Regions from separate parts of the Peribacillus sp. TE19612 genome, predicted to be linked through region 2. Evidence: riboswitches for the same ligand, from Rfam matches in the RefSeq annotation. Region 2 holds a riboswitch; the other holds the start of a gene.
What was found. Region 2 has a riboswitch for S-adenosylmethionine ahead of ACZ9AO_RS19130 (Fur-regulated basic protein FbpA). Riboswitches for the same ligand answer to the same signal wherever they lie in the genome.
Positions count from the first base shown of each region.

Region 1 (9,280 bases), on a different contig from region 2:
TAATATATGAATATAATTGTTCGTACAAAGGTACTTCACTTAACCGATTTAAATCACAAGAAAGCATATTCATTTTGTTGCCACCTTTTTGAAAAAAATTCACTGACCCCATTAAATTTATTAAAACTGACACTTTCAATGCGGTCAACTCTTTTTTATACTAAGCCTAACAAATCTAAAAAATGCAAATATTAGGGGGAAGAAAAAAATGGAAAAATTATTAGGAACTGACACAGTAAAAAGAGGAATGGCACAAATGCAAAAGGGTGGCGTAATCATGGACGTCATTAACGCAGAACAAGCAAAAATCGCAGAAGCATCCGGTGCGGTCGCTGTCATGGCATTGGAAAGGGTTCCTTCCGACATCCGTGCGGCTGGCGGCGTAGCAAGAATGGCAGATCCGCGAATTGTCGAGGAAGTAATGAATGCAGTGTCAATCCCGGTCATGGCTAAAGCAAGGATTGGCCATATCGTTGAATCAAGGGTCCTGGAATCCATGGGAGTGGATTATATCGATGAAAGTGAAGTGCTGACTCCTGCGGATGAAGAATACCATATTCTAAAAAGTGATTTCACAGTACCTTTCGTTTGTGGCTGCCGTGATTTAGGCGAAGCAGCGCGCCGTATTGGTGAAGGAGCATCCATGCTTCGTACAAAAGGAGAACCAGGAACTGGTAATATTGTGGAAGCTGTGCGTCATATGAGAAAGGTACAGTCACAAATTCGCAAAGTGAGCATCATGAGTGATGATGAATTAATGACAGAGGCAAAAAATCTTGGAGCCCCTTTTGAAATTTTAAGAGAAATCAAACGCACAGGTAAATTGCCTGTAGTTAACTTTGCAGCCGGCGGAATTGCCACTCCAGCAGATGCTGCATTGATGATGGAATTGGGAGCAGATGGCGTTTTCGTTGGGTCTGGTATTTTTAAATCTGAAACTCCAGAAAAATTCGCATCCGCAATCGTTCAAGCGACTACATATTTCACCGATTATGAATTGATTGGCAAGTTGTCAAAAGAATTGGGCAGTGCAATGAAAGGCATTGATATTTCCAAACTAGCTCCGGCAGAACGGATGCAGGAACGTGGATGGTAATATGATAACGATCGGTGTTTTGGGATTACAGGGAGCGGTTGAAGAACACTTGAACCAAATCAAAGCTGCCGGCGAACAAGCAATTATAGTAAAAAAACCGGAGCAGTTGCAGGAAATCGATGGCTTGATCATTCCAGGCGGAGAAAGCACGACGATGAGGAAGCTAATGGATCGTTATGGATTTATGGAACCGGTTAAAACTTTCTTCGAAGATAAAAAACCAATTTTTGGTACATGTGCTGGGATGGTATTGGCGGCAAATGAATTGACTGGCGATGAGAAGGCCTATCTTGGACTAATGGACATTTCCGTGAAAAGGAACGGATTTGGACGTCAAAAGGATAGTTTCGAGGCTGAACTTTCAATCAAAGGAATGGAAACCCCTTATAAGGCAGTTTTCATCCGGGCGCCATTTGCTGATGGAATTGGAGAAGGTGTAGAAGTATTGGCTGTTTATGAAGAGAATGTAGTGGCTGCGAGACAAGACCATGTCCTCGTTAGTGCGTTTCATCCAGAATTAACAGGTGATGATCGTTTTATGCAGCTTTTCATTGAAATGGTGAAGACATCCGTAAGTAAGGCCGAATTGAAAACCTGCTAATCAAATGAAGCTGTCCTATTAATAGGACAGCTTTACTTTTGAAAGCTCAAAACTCTATAAAAATACATATTGCTTGAATTTACTATTCTTAACTTTTATAATAAAAGTAAGTGTTCACTTACTTAGTTGAAAGGGGAATGTATATGACAGCAAGAGTTGCAGTTATTACAGGGGGAGCAAGCGGTATAGGCCGAGCCACATGCCTGAAATTCGCAGCAAAAGGGGACAAGGTCGTTGTTGCGGATTTTAATGAAGAAATGGGCCGGGAAACCGTTGATCAGATAACAGCTAATGGTGGAGTGGCCATTTATGTTAAAACGGATGTTTCTAAGCAGGAAGATGTTGAATCGTTAATCAATAAAGCAGTGGAAACATACGGAAGGCTCGATATCATGTTTAATAATGCCGGCATTGGTGCGGGCGGTATGATCATAGACCAAGATATGGAAGGTTACTACAAAACGATTGGAGTGAACCAGCACGGAGTGGCCTTTGGAATCATGGCAGCAGGACGGAAAATGAAGGAACTGGCTAACAAGGGAGTCATTATAAATACCGCTTCTGTATTTGGCTACTTAGCTTCCCATGGGACTTTTGCCTATCAGGCGACTAAAGGCGCTGTAAGAATGATGACACAGACAGCAGCTTTGGAATTGGGTGCTTATGGCATTCGCGTTGTGGGCATTGCGCCTGGCGGGGTTGACACTCCTATCATACAAGGTTATAAAGACATGGGAATCATTGATAAATTGAATGCAAGTCAAATGCGCGGTGAATTGATTAAGCCAGAAGCCATTGCAAATGCCGTCTATCTATTATCGTTAGAGGAAGCGGATGCGATCAATGGAAGTGTAGTCATGGTCGATGATGGCTATGCATCTTTTAAGTGATTTTCATAAATAGAAAACATCGTCCCAACCAGACGATGTTTTCTATTTATGATATATGGGAATATTGAATTCTAATAGATCAAAGGTAATATTGACCGATAGATACCAGCGATATATCATGGGAAATAGATGGGTGAAACCGGTCTTATCTTTATAAAAGAAGGTTGATATTTTTGAAAAAAGGGCAGCAAACCAAAGAACGAATCATAAATGTAGCCCGGAGTCTTTTTGCCACTAAAGGTTTTGACATGACAAGAACGAATGAAATTGCCTCTGCATGCAATGTTTCCGAAGCTACTATTTACAAATACTTTGACAGCAAAAAAGATTTGCTTTTGGCTACAATTACCCCTAATGAAAAAGAGGAATCTGAAGATGGGACTAGCCATCTATCCACGGATGATCTAGTGGAGAATCATGTTACTACCATGATAAAAAAAATTCTTGAAAATAAAGAACAGTTTTCGATATTATTTAGGGAAACACAATTCGATCAAGATATTTCAAAGCAATATGTAGATCAGATTTTCAAACCAAATGCCAGGCATATTGAAATACAGAAGAGAATAGATAGCGGAGAGATACAATATATCTCTGATATTATTTTATTTAATGTAGGGATCATTTCTTTCACATTGGCTTTATCTACACATTATGAGATCCATCAACAAAAAAAGGAGCCATATTTTACTTCTGAACGAATTAAGAGCATTGCTCAACTTTTGGTATATGGTATTCATGGGAAACAAAATCATACATAATGAAACGGTCATATTTAAGGGCATGAGCATCAAGCCGTAAATATGACCGTTTCTTTTTTCATTCAGAGTAGATGTCTAGAGTGTAAGATTTGACTTATATTTTTCAGACAATTACGATAAATGTATACTTCACGAAATGCTTTAAGAAAATTATATCTGGAAATCTTGTAACATTGGAGGGTATCAATGAGCGATATCGTAATTTTATCAGGAAGTCCGGCTATTCCATCAAGAACGGACATTTCACTAAAACATATTCAATCATTAGTCGAAAATGCAGGATTTACTACAGCTTATTTCTCGATTACGGATTTCTCAGCAGATGATTTATTCCAAGGGAAATATAATAGCGAGGATATCTCAAAGCTTTCAGAGAGAATTCAAGCAGCCAGAGGAGTCATTATAGGTTCACCGGTTTATAAGGCTTCTTATACAGGTGTATTGAAAGCATTGATTGATTTGCTGCCAGAAGGTGCTTTTAAGGGTAAGCCGGTGCTGCCAATCATGATTGGTGGAAGTAACAGGCATCTATTGGCGATTGACTATGCGCTTAAACCATTAATTTCAATATTAAAAGGCGAGCCGCTGCAGGGGATTTATTTTGTTGATAAGGAAATAGATAAACAGAATCCAGAAAACCCGATCAATGATTTGCATTTAATTGATCGCGTCCAGAGTCAGGTTCAAGAATTTGTAGAAGCGATACAGTTAAGAAATTAATGACTTCAATAAATTAATTCCTTCCATAAAAAGACTGGAACCCTAGAAATTTTTTTTAGAATAACACGCGTCAATAATAGGCCTAATAATGAAAATAGACTCATTTTTTTGGAGACTTTATCTAAAAAGACGAGTCTATTTTCGCATTTATATGAACATAAAATCATAAATTGAATAGTGTGTATAAAAATAACAGTTCATCCATAATATTAAACCAAGTTATTTTATAAGAAAACTCCATTGACAAGGATTAAATATATGTTAATATTTAAAATAATAAAACTTATCCAGAGCGACGGAGGGAATTGGCCCTTTGAAGTCCAGCAACCTGCATGATGGATGCAAGGTGCTACCTCCAACAAAATGTTGATCATTTTGGAAGATAAGGTAAAGATATTTACCTTGCGATCTTTCCATCATGGAAAGATTTTTGTTTTTTGTGAAAATTTTAGGCAGACCATAATAATGTAAGGTTGTATGGAATTATATAAATCTAAGAAATTTAAAATAAAATATTCGCGGATTTTCTTAAAGGAGGAACTGGTTTGGATAAAGAGAATCAGCTTGAAGAAATTTTTGAACGACTTCAAGAAATGCTTAATTCAATGAAATATGGATCCATTACACTTATTGTCCAGGATGGTAAAATCATTCAAATGGAAAGAAATGAAAAACTAAGAATTAAATAAGGTATCTGCTGACTAGAAAAACTAGAGGCGGGTTTAACTGATATAAAGAGAGTATTGGTTAGATTCGTCTCTTTTTCCTAGATTTAAATAACCCGGGAATATTACAACGGGAATTGATCAACAGTTACTCTAACCTAATACAGCAAGTTTTTAGAGGGGGCTACAAAGTTGGCTGCATTAATAAACTATGAAAATTTCAATACAGGGGACTTCCCTGTATTTCCTGCAGACAGTGAGACAAAAGGTGCTTTGGAAGTTCTGCAATGGGCGAATGACCATTATGGAGACAAACTGATTTATGCTTGCAGTTTTGGTATTGAAGGCATCGTGCTTACGGATTTATTGGCGAAGGTCAATCCTTCGGCTAAAATAGTTTTCCTTGATACAGATGTTCATTTTGAGGAAACTTACCAATTGATCGAGGAAGTGAAGAAGCGATATCCGAAGCTTTTGATCGAAATGAAGAAACCTGACTTGACGCTTGAGGAACAAGCGGCGGAATATGGCGATGAATTATGGCTTAGTGATTCCAATAAGTGCTGTAACATCCGTAAAATCGTTCCGCTTACAGATGTGCTTTCATCGGCAACAGCCTGGCTTTCGGGACTGCGGAGGGAGCAATCCGAAACTAGGGCTAAGACCGAGTATATCAATAAGGATAATAAGTTCAAATCTGTTAAAATATGCCCACTCATACATTGGACATGGAAAGATGTTTGGCGCTATGCCCACAAAAATGGACTTCCATATAATGTCCTGCATGATAATGGATATCCGAGCATTGGATGTAAAACGTGTACTGCACCTGCCTTCAATGCAGATGATTTACGCTCAGGCCGTTGGCAAGGAGCTCAAAAAACGGAATGCGGATTGCATTTATCTTAAATAAATAGAAACCATAGGGGGAAATTAGCATGACAATCAGTTTACCGCACGGAGGAACATTAATCGATCTTTGGGAACCAAAATATGATTTTAGTAAAATTACGAAGTCAATCGAAATCGATGAAATTGCTTTAAGCGATCTTGAATTGATAGGCACTGGTGCCTACAGCCCGATTAAAGGATTCTTTACAAAAAGTGACTATGAGACAGTGGTAAAGGATATGAGGCTTAGCAGCGGACATGTATGGAGCATCCCGATTACGCTGCCTTTGACCGAAGAAACTGCAGAAAGCCTTACTATAGGTGAAGAAGTAACATTAACCCATGAAGGTGAAACTTACGGGGTTCTCTCCGTTTCCGATATTTACACTCCAGATAAGCAATTGGAAGCGACATTGGTATATCAAACAGATGATGAGAAGCATCCTGGAGTGAAAAATTTATATAACCGCGGGGATGTATATGTCGGCGGGGAAATAAAGTTGATCAAGAGAATAGAGCGTCCGCTATTTCAAGCTCATTATTTGGACCCAGTCGAGACAAGGAAGGCTTTCGCTGAAAAAGGATGGGAAACGGTTGTCGGTTTCCAAACGAGGAACCCTGTTCACCGTGCACATGAATATATTCAAAAGACAGCATTGGAAATCGTCGACGGTTTATTCTTAAATCCTCTAGTCGGTGCCACTAAATCAGATGACATTCCGGCAGATGTAAGAATGGAAAGCTATAAAGTGCTGCTTGATAAATATTATCCTAAGGATCGCGTCTCCCTTGCAGTTTTCCCTGCTGCCATGCGTTATGCAGGACCTAGAGAAGCCATTTTCCATGCGATGGTCCGTAAAAATTATGGTTGTACCCATTTTATCGTCGGACGTGATCATGCGGGTGTGGGCGATTATTATGGCACATACGATGCTCAAAAAATCTTTGGGAATTTCAATGCAGATGAGTTAGGGATCACGCTATTATTCTTTGAACATAGTTTTTACTGTAAAGCATGTGGCAATATGGCTTCCGCTAAAACTTGTCCGCATGGCAAGGAAGACCATGTCATCCTGTCTGGAACGAAGGTAAGGGAAATGTTGCGTAATGGAGAAATTCCTCCAGCTACCTTTAGCCGTAAGGAAGTCATCGAGGTGTTGATCGAAGGTCTAAAAAAAAATGAAGTTTATAACTGATTGGACATAAATGGAAGGTTCACATGAAGAGGGGGATTATCAAATGAGTAAAAGTACGAATGTCACATGGCATGAGACGTCATTGACCAAGGAGCACCGACGGAAGCAGAACGGCCATGAAAGCACGGTTCTATGGTTTACAGGACTATCGGGTTCCGGAAAATCAACGATTGCAAACGCGGTCGCTAAAGAGTTATACAATCGGAATATTCGAAGTTATGTTTTGGATGGTGATAATATCCGTCATGGCTTAAATAAAGATTTAGGTTTTTCTGAAGAAGATAGAACCGAGAATATTAGGCGGATTGGTGAGGTTTCCAAGTTATTCGTGGATAGTGGGCAGTTCGTATTGACCGCTTTCATATCACCTTTCAGGGCAGATCGGCAGATTGTACGTGATTTACTCGAAGAAGGGGAGTTTATTGAAGTATACATAAAGTGTCCGATCGAAGAGTGCGAAGTGCGTGATCCAAAAGGGCTTTATGACAAGGCCCGTAAAGGCATCATTAAAGATTTTACCGGAATCGACTCTCCATACGAAGAACCTGAACAACCGGAAATCATTTTAGAATCCGACCAATACAGCATTGAAGAGTGCGTTGAACAGGTAATCGGCTATTTGACAGCAAAGAAAGCGATCTAATCAAGGAGGAAATGTAATGGTTTACGAGAAATTTTGGTCGGAAAATCCACTAATCGCTAAAAATAAAACGGAAATCTGGAAATTGGAAAAAGACGGCTTGAAGATATTTGATGATATTCCGCATTATGCAGCAAATGGGTTTGATTCCATCCCTAAAGAGAAATGGGATATGTTCAAGTGGGCAGGTCTATACCTGCAACGGCCAAAAGAAGCTGGTTATTGGATGATGCGAGTCGTTATTCCCGGAGGTATCCTGACTTATGATCAACAAATAACTCTAGCTAACATCGCAAAAGATTACGGGAGGGACGTATATGACATTACAACCCGTCAAGCCATTCAATTCCACTGGCTGACCATCGAACAGGTCCCGGATATTTTGAATCGTTTGGAAAAGGTTGGAATGACTACGGCTGGTGCTTGTGGTGATATAACCCGTAATATCATCGGTAATGCATTGGCAGGTATCGATCCTGATGAACTTTTTGATACACGCGATGTACTTTATGATGTATTTGAATATTTCCGCCTTAACGAGGACTATTCGAACCTTCCGAGGAAATATAAAATGTCCATAAGTGCCAATATCCATAATGCTTCAAATGCTGAAATCAACTGTGTTTCATTCAATCCAGCCACTAAAGTAATTGATGGAGTAACGGAAGTCGGTTTTCATGTTAAAGTAGGCGGGGGCCTATCCTCCGTTCCGATGCTGGCAGAAGAGCTTGACTTATTCATTTTACCTGAAAAAACTGTGGAAGTGGCTGCCGCCATCACGACGATATTCCGTGACTTTGGGTACCGTGAAAAGCGACATCGCTCACGTTTGAAATTCCTTGTCGCTGACTGGGGTCCTGAACAATTCAAGGAAAAATTGCTGGAATACACCGGTCCGCTTCCTGAAAAGGGAGAAAGTGCGGTGAAGGGATGGAATGCAGGGTATTTCTACGGCATCCATAAACAAAAGCAAGATGGTCTGAACTATGTTGGCGTCAATATACCAGTTGGTCGTCTAAACCCAGACGAAGTGATCGAGTTTGCCGAACTTGCAAAAAAATATGGAAATGGTGAAATCCGCAACTGTAATTCTCAAAATCTAATCATTCCCAATGTGCCGGATGCAAAACTTGAGGAATTAAAGCAGGAATCCATCTTCGAAAGATTTCCATATCAACCAAAGAAATTCATTGGGTATTCCGTTTCTTGTACAGGCATCGAGTATTGCAACTTGGCTCTCGTTGAAACGAAAAACCGAATGAGGACCATTTCTGAAGCACTGGACAAGGAAATAGATCTCGATGTACCTGTAAGGATGCATATGGTCGGCTGTCCGAATAATTGCGGTCAAAGAGCCATCGCCGAAATAGGGCTGCAAGGCATAAAAATGAAAAACCAGGATAAAAAGATGGTCGAGGCTTTTGAGATATACGTTGGTGGAACGCTGAATGAGGGCGGGAAGTTCAATGAAAAGCTTAAAGGAAAAGTGGAAGCTGAAAAGCTCCATCATGTTCTGAAAGAAATGATCCTATTTTTCAAAGAAACAAAACTACTATCCGAAACCTTTCTCGATTTTGTGGAAAGGGTAGGGGTAGACGAATTACAAAGTAAACTTGATGATATATTAGCGGAAGTGGCCGTTTAGTAGGGGAAGGTAAGCATTCCATGAATCTATACCGTTTTGAAGTCACTATCAAGGAAAAACCAATTCATGTCATCATTGTTGCCGATTCAGATGAAAAGGCGTTTGAACTTGTTGATATCGAGCTGGAAAAGCATTATTTGAAAATGCCTGAAGTGGATGACATCTCATTATATGA
Region 1 is NZ_JBWCCL010000007.1:240,238-249,517, forward strand. Features, by position in the region: gene pdxR (MocR-like pyridoxine biosynthesis transcription factor PdxR) at 1-73, opposite strand, end outside; gene pdxS (pyridoxal 5'-phosphate synthase lyase subunit PdxS) at 209-1,096, shown strand; gene pdxT (pyridoxal 5'-phosphate synthase glutaminase subunit PdxT) at 1,101-1,697, shown strand; gene ACZ9AO_RS14670 (SDR family NAD(P)-dependent oxidoreductase) at 1,841-2,587, shown strand; gene ACZ9AO_RS14675 (TetR/AcrR family transcriptional regulator) at 2,761-3,348, shown strand; gene ssuE (NADPH-dependent FMN reductase) at 3,535-4,068, shown strand; SAM riboswitch class I at 4,349-4,457, shown strand; gene ACZ9AO_RS14685 (YezD family protein) at 4,614-4,757, shown strand; gene ACZ9AO_RS14690 (phosphoadenylyl-sulfate reductase) at 4,926-5,642, shown strand; gene sat (sulfate adenylyltransferase) at 5,672-6,820, shown strand; gene cysC (adenylyl-sulfate kinase) at 6,864-7,463, shown strand; gene ACZ9AO_RS14705 (nitrite/sulfite reductase) at 7,480-9,105, shown strand; gene ACZ9AO_RS14710 (DUF3906 family protein) at 9,126-9,280, shown strand, end outside.
Region 1: it holds a riboswitch for S-adenosylmethionine, as region 2 does, so the genes downstream of both, ACZ9AO_RS14685 (YezD family protein) here and ACZ9AO_RS19130 (Fur-regulated basic protein FbpA) in region 2, are expected to answer to the same signal.

Region 2 (9,280 bases):
TGTTCTGGGACCTTTGCTTGTAGGGTATCTAGTTGCCGCAGACACCCCGATTTCATCGATTTTCACCATTTTTACAATTGCTATTTTAGTGGGGGCAGTTGCCGTGGCTTTTGGGAAGGAAACAAAGAATACCGTTTTGACATAAACAAAGGATGGGGACTGCATGCAGTCTCCATCCTTTTGTTATTTAAAGTCTTTTATTATTTTTAAAAGGGATTCGGATGCAGTCTTCGGATTATTTGCATTCATGATGGCCGATACGACTGCGGTACCTGATAGTCCGCTATCAGAAAGAGCGGAAATGTTATCGGCAGTGATACCCCCGATGGCTACTGCGGGAATGGATACGCCGCGGCAAATTCCCCCCAGATCCTCAAGTGCCATTAGAGTTGCATCTTGTTTGGTCTTGGTGGGGAAAACGGAACCTACTCCGATATAATCGGCTCCATTTCGTTCGGCTTCGAGAGCTTCTTCAAGAGTGGAGACAGATACACCGACAATCATATCTTCAGGAACCATTTTTTTGACGACAGGCAGTGGAAGGTCATCTTGTCCAATATGAATTCCGTGCGCTCCAACCGCAAGTGCTATATCCACCCGGTCATTGATGATAAGGGGAATGGAAAGCTCATTCAATAACTGTTTTAATGCAGATGCTTTTTTATAAAAGGAGAGGGAGGAATTGTTTTTCTCTCTAAGTTGTACGATCGAGACTCCTCCTGAAACCGATTCTGCAATGATTTTGGTCAATTCTTCTATTGCTATGGACTCTTCCGTAACTAAATACAGGCTTAAATCAAATTGCGACTTCTTCACTTAGTTTCACCTCATGCATCCAGATTTCCTTATCCATTCTTGATATGGCATCGATTAATCGCACACGGAAAGTACCTGTTCCTTCATCCTTTTGAAGGGTTGAGGCTGCCAGTTCCCCTGATATGCTCATTGTTGATATACCGGCAATTGCGGCAGAATAGAAATCATCGGTGACTCCGGAAAAAGTTCCGATAAGAGCAGTGGACATGCAACCGGTACCTGTAACATTAGTTAAAAGGAGGTTCCCGTTATCGATGATGGACGTATGTTTTCCATCGCTGACCGCATCCTTAGCTCCGCTGACCACGATGATGCTATTCAATTCATTTGCCGCTTGTGCAGCCAGCTCGGCATTGCTAATCGCAAGTTCCCCCGAATCCACCCCGCGTGTAACGGTATCCCCACCCATCATTGACAGGATTTCACTCGCATTTCCGCGAATGATTTGGAAAGTAACCTTTCTTAGGAGCTCTTTGACTTGCTCTGTACGATAGGAGGTGGCACCAACTCCCACCGGGTCCAAAATCACCGGGATGTCCAGGGCATTTGCCGTTTTACCGGCAATCTCCATTGCTTCCAAGGCTTTATCATCGATCGTACCGAAATTCAGGACCAATGCATTTGCTAATTTGACCATATCCGCCACTTCTCTTGGGCTCGATGTCATTACTGGTGAACCTCCGATGGCAAGGGTGGCATTTGCACAGTCATTGACCGTAACAAAGTTGGTGATTTGGTGAACGAGTGGTTTCCTTTCTCTTACCTTCATAAATAAATCGGCTGAAGAAATCTTCATAACAAGTCACTCCGTTCTTTTTTTGAATATGAATGAAAATGATGGACAGGTCCATGACCTTTACCGATTGAAAAGCTATTGCGTATCGCTTCGGAAATATAGGTCTTGGCTTGTTCGATCGAGACTTGCAATGGCAGTCCATTTGCCAGGTTAGATGTAATGGCGGATGATAGGGTGCAGCCCGTACCATGAGTGTTTTTGGTATGAATGCGCTCTCCCTTGATCCAGTGGAAGTCAGTACCATCATAAAAAAGATCATTTGGATTTCCTGCTGCATGGCCGCCTTTAAGTAAAACGGCTTTGGGACCCATTTCTTGTATCGTAATGCATGCCCTGTAGAAATCTTGTTTCGTCCGAATCGGGAAGCCAGTAAGTACTTCCGCTTCTGGTACATTGGGTGTTACAAGAGTTGCAAGCGGAAGCAATTCCATTTTTAAGGCAGAGACGGCCTTTTCGTCGAGCAAATGGTGGCCGCTTTTGGAAACCATGACAGGGTCAAGGATAACGATGGCAGGCATGAAGGTTTTAAGGGACGCAGCGACCGTTTCCACGATTTCTTTTGATCCAAGCATGCCTATTTTTACTGCATCGACAGGAATATCTTCAAAGATAGCTGCAATTTGATCCGATATGATAGCTGTTTCAATGGGCTGTACAGAACGGACTTCCATTGTGTTTTGGGCGGTTACGGCTGTGATGGCAGACATTCCAAATACACCATGTGCAGAAAATGTTTTTAAATCCGCTTGTATTCCAGCACCGCCCCCTGAATCAGAGCCTGCGATCGTTAATGCTGTTTTCATAAAAAAACCCCTTCATATAATTATTTTTTAGCAGTATTTTAAGTAATATGAAAGCTAAAATCGCCCCTGCGAATGAACTGAACATAAAAGCCGGTAAAAAACCAAAAAGAGCAGCTTTTTCTCCCAATAGGAGGGTTGCAAGCGGATAACAGGCCAGGGAACCGAGAATGCCGGTCCCGATCACTTCCCCTAAACAGGCGAATTTTAAGCTTTGTGTTTTTCGATAAAGGATGGCGGCCAAAAGTGCACCAATCATGCTGCCGGGAAAGGCGAAAATTGAACCGGTACCAGACATGTTTCTAATGATGGAAACTAAAAAAGCTTGTGTCACAGCATATGCAGGCCCCAATAGAACCGCCGTCAGGACATTTGCCAGATGTTGAATAGGAAAGATTTTTGCAAATCCTGCAGGGATGAAAATAAATGAACTGGTCAGCGTCGTTAAAGCCGTGATCATGGCAGTCAATGTCAGTTTCTTGATAGGATTCATCCTCATGTCAACCACCTACAGAGGCCAATCCTGCTCATTTTGAACCATGTCCCAGAATAAATATTCATATCGGGAAGTAACCAAAAAGTGCTTTTCTAATCTAAGAAGTTCCTTTTCAGGCATGCCTTCCGTCAATTCTTCCAACAAAGTGATCAGCCACTTGTGTGCTTCCCCGAATTCAGGAGATGAATAGGACCTTATCCAATCTGCGTAGCGATTGTTTTCCAGTGCTGCTCCATTTTGTTCTTTTAATAGCAAACCGATTTCATAATAATCCCAAGCGCAGGGCAGGAGACAGGCGATCAAGTCTGCCAAAGTCCCATGCTGAGCTGCATTTAGCATGTAACCTGTATAGGCTAGAGTGGTTGGAGTAGGTTCTGTATTTTCCAATTCCTTGGAGCTGATCCCGAATTCGGAAGCATAATGCCGATGAATATCCATTTCCACTTGAAGGGTTTCATTTAAAATGCTCGCAAATTTTGCCATGGTTTCGATGTTATGGGCTTTGATGACACCTAAAGCAAAGAGCTTGGAATAATCCATGAGATAGACATAGTCCTGCTTCAGGTAATAGGCAAATTTCTTTTCAGGAAGTGTACCGTTTCCAATTGCCTGGACAAAGGGATGTGAATGGTTCCTTTTCCAAATCTCTTTTGCCCGTGCGTGCAGTCTATCACTGAATGTTTCTAATTTTGTATTCTCCATTGTTCATCCTCCTATAGAATGGCTCCCTTTGTTGAATAAAAAACCCCGTTCCTGAATACGGAACGGGGTAGATGGATATAGTCTGTAAAATGGACGATATCATCCACTTCCCTCCGCCGGTATGAGCCGGTTCAGGTTCAAAGGGTCCGGAACTAATTCCATCTCAGTCTTAAAAAAGACTCCCCTAGTGGTGTGAATTGTATGTAATTACTGACATCATATCAGAAAGACAAGAAAATGCAACCCGTATTTGAAAGAGGTATCACTTTATGTCCAGGAAAAAAGGGAGAACCAGGTAATTGACTTTTGAAGATTATTAGGATAGAATCATTTCTACATCATTATATATCGAATTCTTATCCAGAGAGGTGGAGGGACTTGGCCCTAAGAAACCTCGGCAGCGGACCCGTTTAGGGAACTGTGCTAAATCCAACAAGCATATGCTTGGAAGATAAGAAGAGCCGTACGGACACTGTCAGCCTCTTCTTAAATTAGAAGGGGCTTTTATTTTTGGGAAATAACGTTTAGTGACATACTAGAAAAGGTATATATAATTTGGTGAAATCAAACAAGTTGATAAAGTTTAGCTAACTAGAAGCAGGCACTAGGACGACTGGGAAAGGAGCCATTTACATGGCAGAATTATTTAAGAGGATTGAACAGAGGAAGGCAAAACTCATTGAAGAGCTATTGGCCAATGGAGTATACAAAACCTCTGATGAAAGGCACCTTTATGATGCCCCATTAAAAGTACTTGAAGATGAATATAAGATTGTTATAAATAGACCTAATAACGAGTCACCTTCTGAATGGATGACATAGTAAACGGAATACAATATTTGGATTTTTGGATAAGGGATATGATGTAAGCATTCGCAGTCTACACTAGTGGATGCTTTTTTTGCGTTTATTAGAAAACGACACAAATTATACATAATTAAATAACAAAATAGGTGTTTTGTCACATTTTACCTATAAAATAACACATTTAATTTCTGAAAAATAGTTGATTTTAACTAGTGGTTTCATTATGATGAAAGTGTAAAAATATTGAATAAATGGGAGGTGACTATGATGCCTTGCCGTAAGGTAACTATAGAAAAAGTAGAAGAGAAGAGACAGGAAATGATAAAGTTGGGAGCGATATACGGCTTAACAAATCTGCTGACTGTACAAGCCAGTCAAGAATTGGATACGCTATTGAATGCCTTAGCAAGTAAAAGAGATTCTGAATATTTTTCCCTTCAAGAAGCATATAGGTATTTTTAAATTAGCAATTCGACCTGTATTAATCTGAAAAAGCTACTGCTCAAGGCAATAGCTCTAAAGAATTATATATTAAATATCGACACGTTTACCTAGAATGATCAAATCCCGCTCAATGCCATCCATCTCGGCAACTTGAGGTAAATGTGCCCATTCTTCAAACCCGAATTTGGAAAAAAGCTTAAGGCTTGGTGTATTATGGGCAAAAATGAAACCCAATAAAGTCTTAACACCTAATTTTGGACTCAATTCAATTGCCTTTCGAATCGAAATTTGTCCAATTCCTTTTCCCCGGAAATAATCATCAATGTAAATACTGATTTCGGCAGTGGAATTATATGCCGGTCGGCCATAAAAGGATTGAAAGCTCATCCATCCAGCGGTTTTCCCTTCTATAGTAATGATATATAGCGGTCTACTTTCTGAATGATGTTCCTCAAACCATTTAACCCTCGATTGGACGGATACAGGTTCCGTATCTGCCGTGACCATTCTTGAAGCAATTGTCGAATTATATATTTCAACAATTCTGGGTAGATCAGATAGTTCTGCCTCTCTAAACTCTATGTGTTCTTTCATGATTTAAACTCCTAACTATCATTTATTCAATCTCCAGAATGAAGGGTAATCCCGTTTCCATTGAAAGTTTTATATTATCATACACTCTTTATTCTTTATCTGACAATTCTTTTTTATGTTAGTACTGCAGATTTTTTGGGTATGAAAAAGATTAAATACTTCTAGTAAAAAGACAAGAGGAGAACCAAATGAAAAAATTGACAGGTATATTGATTATCGTACTGGTTATATGTTTTGCTGCATATGAATTTCAGGCCTCGGAGTCGGAAGATGTGCAAAGGGTCATGGCTTTTGGAGATTCATTAACCTATGGAAAAGGGGATAAGAACGGGGAAGGATATATAGAAGGCCTTGAGGATGAATTGAATAATCCGCAATCGGAGCAAAAAGTGAGTTTTTGGAATTACGGTATTAAAGGCCAGGAAACGGATGGGGTGATGAAACAGCTAGATGATTACCGCATTAAAACGAAACTTGATGAAGCCGATACTTTCATTGTTTTTATTGGAACGAATGACTTGATCAATAGTAATGGCGGGAACTTGGAGAAAATAAGTGACCGAAAAATCAATGAGGGTAAACGGGAATATATCAACCATCTGAAAAAGATTACATCAACACTGATAGAGGCAAACGATAAAGCGGATATTCTGGTAGTAGGACTATATAACCCAATTAAAGACAATCAAAAACTTGAAAAGCACATTCGCGATTATAACGAGTCAATAAAGGGATTAGCCGATAAAGGTGAACGGATGTTATTCATTCCTACAAATGATCTTTTTGAAGATGAAAAGAAAACAAAGTATTTCAGTGATAAGTTACATCCGAATGAAAAAGGGTATCAGCTCATTGCGAATCGGGTTTTGGAAAGTTATGACTTCAAATGAAACCAAACATGCACAGAAAGGCTTTCTGTGCATGTTTGCCTGCTAAGTTGCTAGGTATTTGATATCGCTTAGTTGAGGGAACTGTAAGTCATGGAGCTGCTTGTATCGGCCGTTGTTTTGCATTAACTGGTCATGTGTTCCTTTTTCAAGAACCTGCCCTTTTTCCAGAACGATGATTTGATCGGCGTCATGAATGGTCGATAAACGATGTGCAATGACTATTGAAGTCCGTTTTTTCATTAAACGTGACAAGGCTTGCTGTATCAAATGTTCAGATTCTGTATCCAAGGCCGCCGTTGCTTCATCGAGAATGATGATTTGCGGATTTTTCAAAAGTGCCCTGGCAATGGCAATGCGCTGTTTTTGTCCGCCTGAAAGCTTGACTCCGCGCTCCCCGATCTGAGAATCATAACCATCAGGAAAGGCACTGATAAAGTCATGCGCATTTGCAGCTTTGGCGGATTCGATGATTTCATCATCTGTAGCATTAAGTTTGCCATATACGATGTTATCACGGATAGAACCATTGAATAGAATGATATCCTGAGAAACAATTCCCATTTGTCCCCGTAATGATTTCAGTGACACATCTTTGATATTATGTCCATCCATTTTAATCGTTCCATTTTGCGGATCATAAAATCGGATCAGTAGGCTCGTGATGGTCGATTTTCCTGCGCCGGAGGAGCCGACCAAAGCGGTTACTTGACCAGCTTTCATGGTCAGGTTTAGATTGCCGAGAACAGGAACAGTCTCATCATAAGCAAAATCAACACTTTTAAACTCAATTTTCTTTTTTATGGCAGGGAGTTCAATGGCATTTCCCTTGTCACTTATTTCAGGTTGGGTTTCCAATATTTCAGTTATCCGCTCAAAGGCGGCGGCTGATTGCTGGACAATGCTGATTACCCGGCTAAAATTGCGAACGGGACTCTGCAGCAACCTCAAATATGCTAGAAAGGCCACGATTAATCCTATTGTGAATTCACCTTCCATCACTTGCCAAGCACCGAACACAATGACTGCTACAAGACCGATATTGTTCAATAAATCAATAATCGGCCCGAACATGGAACGCAGCCGAACGGACTTAAGGTTTGCAGTCATATTTTCCTGATTACGCTCCGCAAACCGTCTTGATTCGAATTCTTCATTTGTAAAAGATTGAATGAGCCGCATTCCTGAAATCGAATCCTTGCTGACATCTCCTGCGGAACTTTGCACAGACCTAAATGACATCCTGATGCGTTTCCCGAATACCCTTGTGATATAGAACATGAAAGGGAATGTAATTAGAAGGACAATGGTAAGCTTCCAGTTAATGAAAAGCATATATAACGCTACGGCAATGAAGGTCACCGTGTCAGTCAACACTTGAAGCATGCTCGAAGAGATAAGCTGCTGCAGTAAATTGACATCATTGGTCAACCGCGACATTAAGTCACCAGTCCGGTTTTTATCAAAGAATTTCATATCCAGTGTTTGAATATGTTCATACATGCTATTACGTATATCCATGATGGCCTTTTGACCGACCTTGGAAACGATATAGCTGTTAAAGTAGTTCAGTATAGCCAATAAGATTGCAGCACAAAGAATTCCTGCACCAATCCAGATCAACGAGTCATATCTTTTTTCGGGAATGATTTTATCAATCGTAAACTGTGTCAATTGGGGGATGGAGAACTCAAGCAATGAAATGAAAAGCATGATACATAAAACCAAAGAGCAAAACTTCCATTTCGATGGGACCCGATTGAACATTTGTTTAAGCATCAACCATATGCTTCCTTTTGAGGGTAATGCATGTATTGCACTGCGCCCTTTGTGGCTGAATGGAATATGTCCTCCACTCATAACGATCACTCCTATTTTACTGTCCTAGATGATTTTTGCCTTTATGACTATCATAGAGCTTTTGGAAAAATAGACAACTTTTAATCGGTTCGTTTTGTCAAAAAGTATTATTATTTTACACTTTCCTATAGGACATGGAATAATTAAAGGAGATTAGCGAGGCTGATAAGAGGAAGTGCTAAAATGAATGAACATGAAAAAATCAGGGAAGAACTTTTAAATGCGGTCAACGGACTATCGGATGAACAGCTGAACGCCCAACCTGAAACAGGAAGATGAAGCATCATCCAGGTTTTGGATCATTTATATTTAATGGAGAGCGCCATAACAAAGAGCATTTCCGATAAATTGAAGAGCTATGAAAGCATTGCTGCAGTGGATAAACCGATAGAACTTACGTTAAATCGTGAAGTGAAGGTCGAGGCCCCGCCATTTGTCACTCCGTCGGAATCATACCAAACTTTGAGTGAAGTTAAGGAGAAGTTGTCCGAATCCCGAAAAGCTTTTGTACATGTCGTTGACCATGCAAAGGAAATTGATCTCGAACAAAAGTCTTTTCCGCATCCTTTGTTCAAAGATTTAAGCCTGAAGCAATGGATTCCGTTCGTGGGACTGCATGAAAAACGGCATTTATTGCAAATTGAAGAATTAAAAGCAAAGTTATAATAGAAGAAAAACTCATCCGTCTTTGGTTGAGTTTTTCATTTTAGACAGATATTTTCGTAAAGGGAAGGATTTTTTAAGTGAAAGCCACTTGGGTAAGGACATATTTGGTATTGGGCTTTTTCGGATTGCTGCTGTGGCTCTTGTTCAAGTATATGCTTCCGCCTGATCTAGACGAAATCGAACTGACTGACGAGCTGAATCCGATTGTCGCCGAAAAAAAAGACGAGCTCATTCAACTGGCTAAGGACAAAGGCATCCCGGTAATCATTACGGCCGGATTCCGGTCTTTAGCCGAACAAAATGAACTCTATGAAAAGGGCCGATCAGACCCGGGCAACATCGTAACGAATGCAAGAGGTGGCGAGTCGCTGCATAATTTCGGTTTGGCGATAGATTTTGCCCTCCTTAACAA
Region 2 is NZ_JBWCCL010000011.1:66,009-75,288, reverse strand. Features, by position in the region: gene ACZ9AO_RS19160 (MFS transporter) at 1-145, shown strand, start outside; gene thiE (thiamine phosphate synthase) at 184-816, opposite strand; gene thiM (hydroxyethylthiazole kinase) at 797-1,612, opposite strand; gene thiD (bifunctional hydroxymethylpyrimidine kinase/phosphomethylpyrimidine kinase) at 1,609-2,415, opposite strand; gene thiW (energy coupling factor transporter S component ThiW) at 2,384-2,905, opposite strand; gene tenA (thiaminase II) at 2,921-3,610, opposite strand; TPP riboswitch at 3,702-3,806, opposite strand; SAM riboswitch class I at 3,964-4,068, shown strand; gene ACZ9AO_RS19130 (Fur-regulated basic protein FbpA) at 4,244-4,432, shown strand; gene ACZ9AO_RS19125 (aspartyl-phosphate phosphatase Spo0E family protein) at 4,685-4,879, shown strand; gene ACZ9AO_RS19120 (N-acetyltransferase family protein) at 4,949-5,455, opposite strand; gene ACZ9AO_RS19115 (DUF459 domain-containing protein) at 5,644-6,345, shown strand; gene ACZ9AO_RS19110 (ABC transporter ATP-binding protein) at 6,388-8,202, opposite strand; gene ACZ9AO_RS19105 (DinB family protein) at 8,485-8,868, shown strand; gene ACZ9AO_RS19100 (M15 family metallopeptidase) at 8,946-9,280, shown strand, end outside.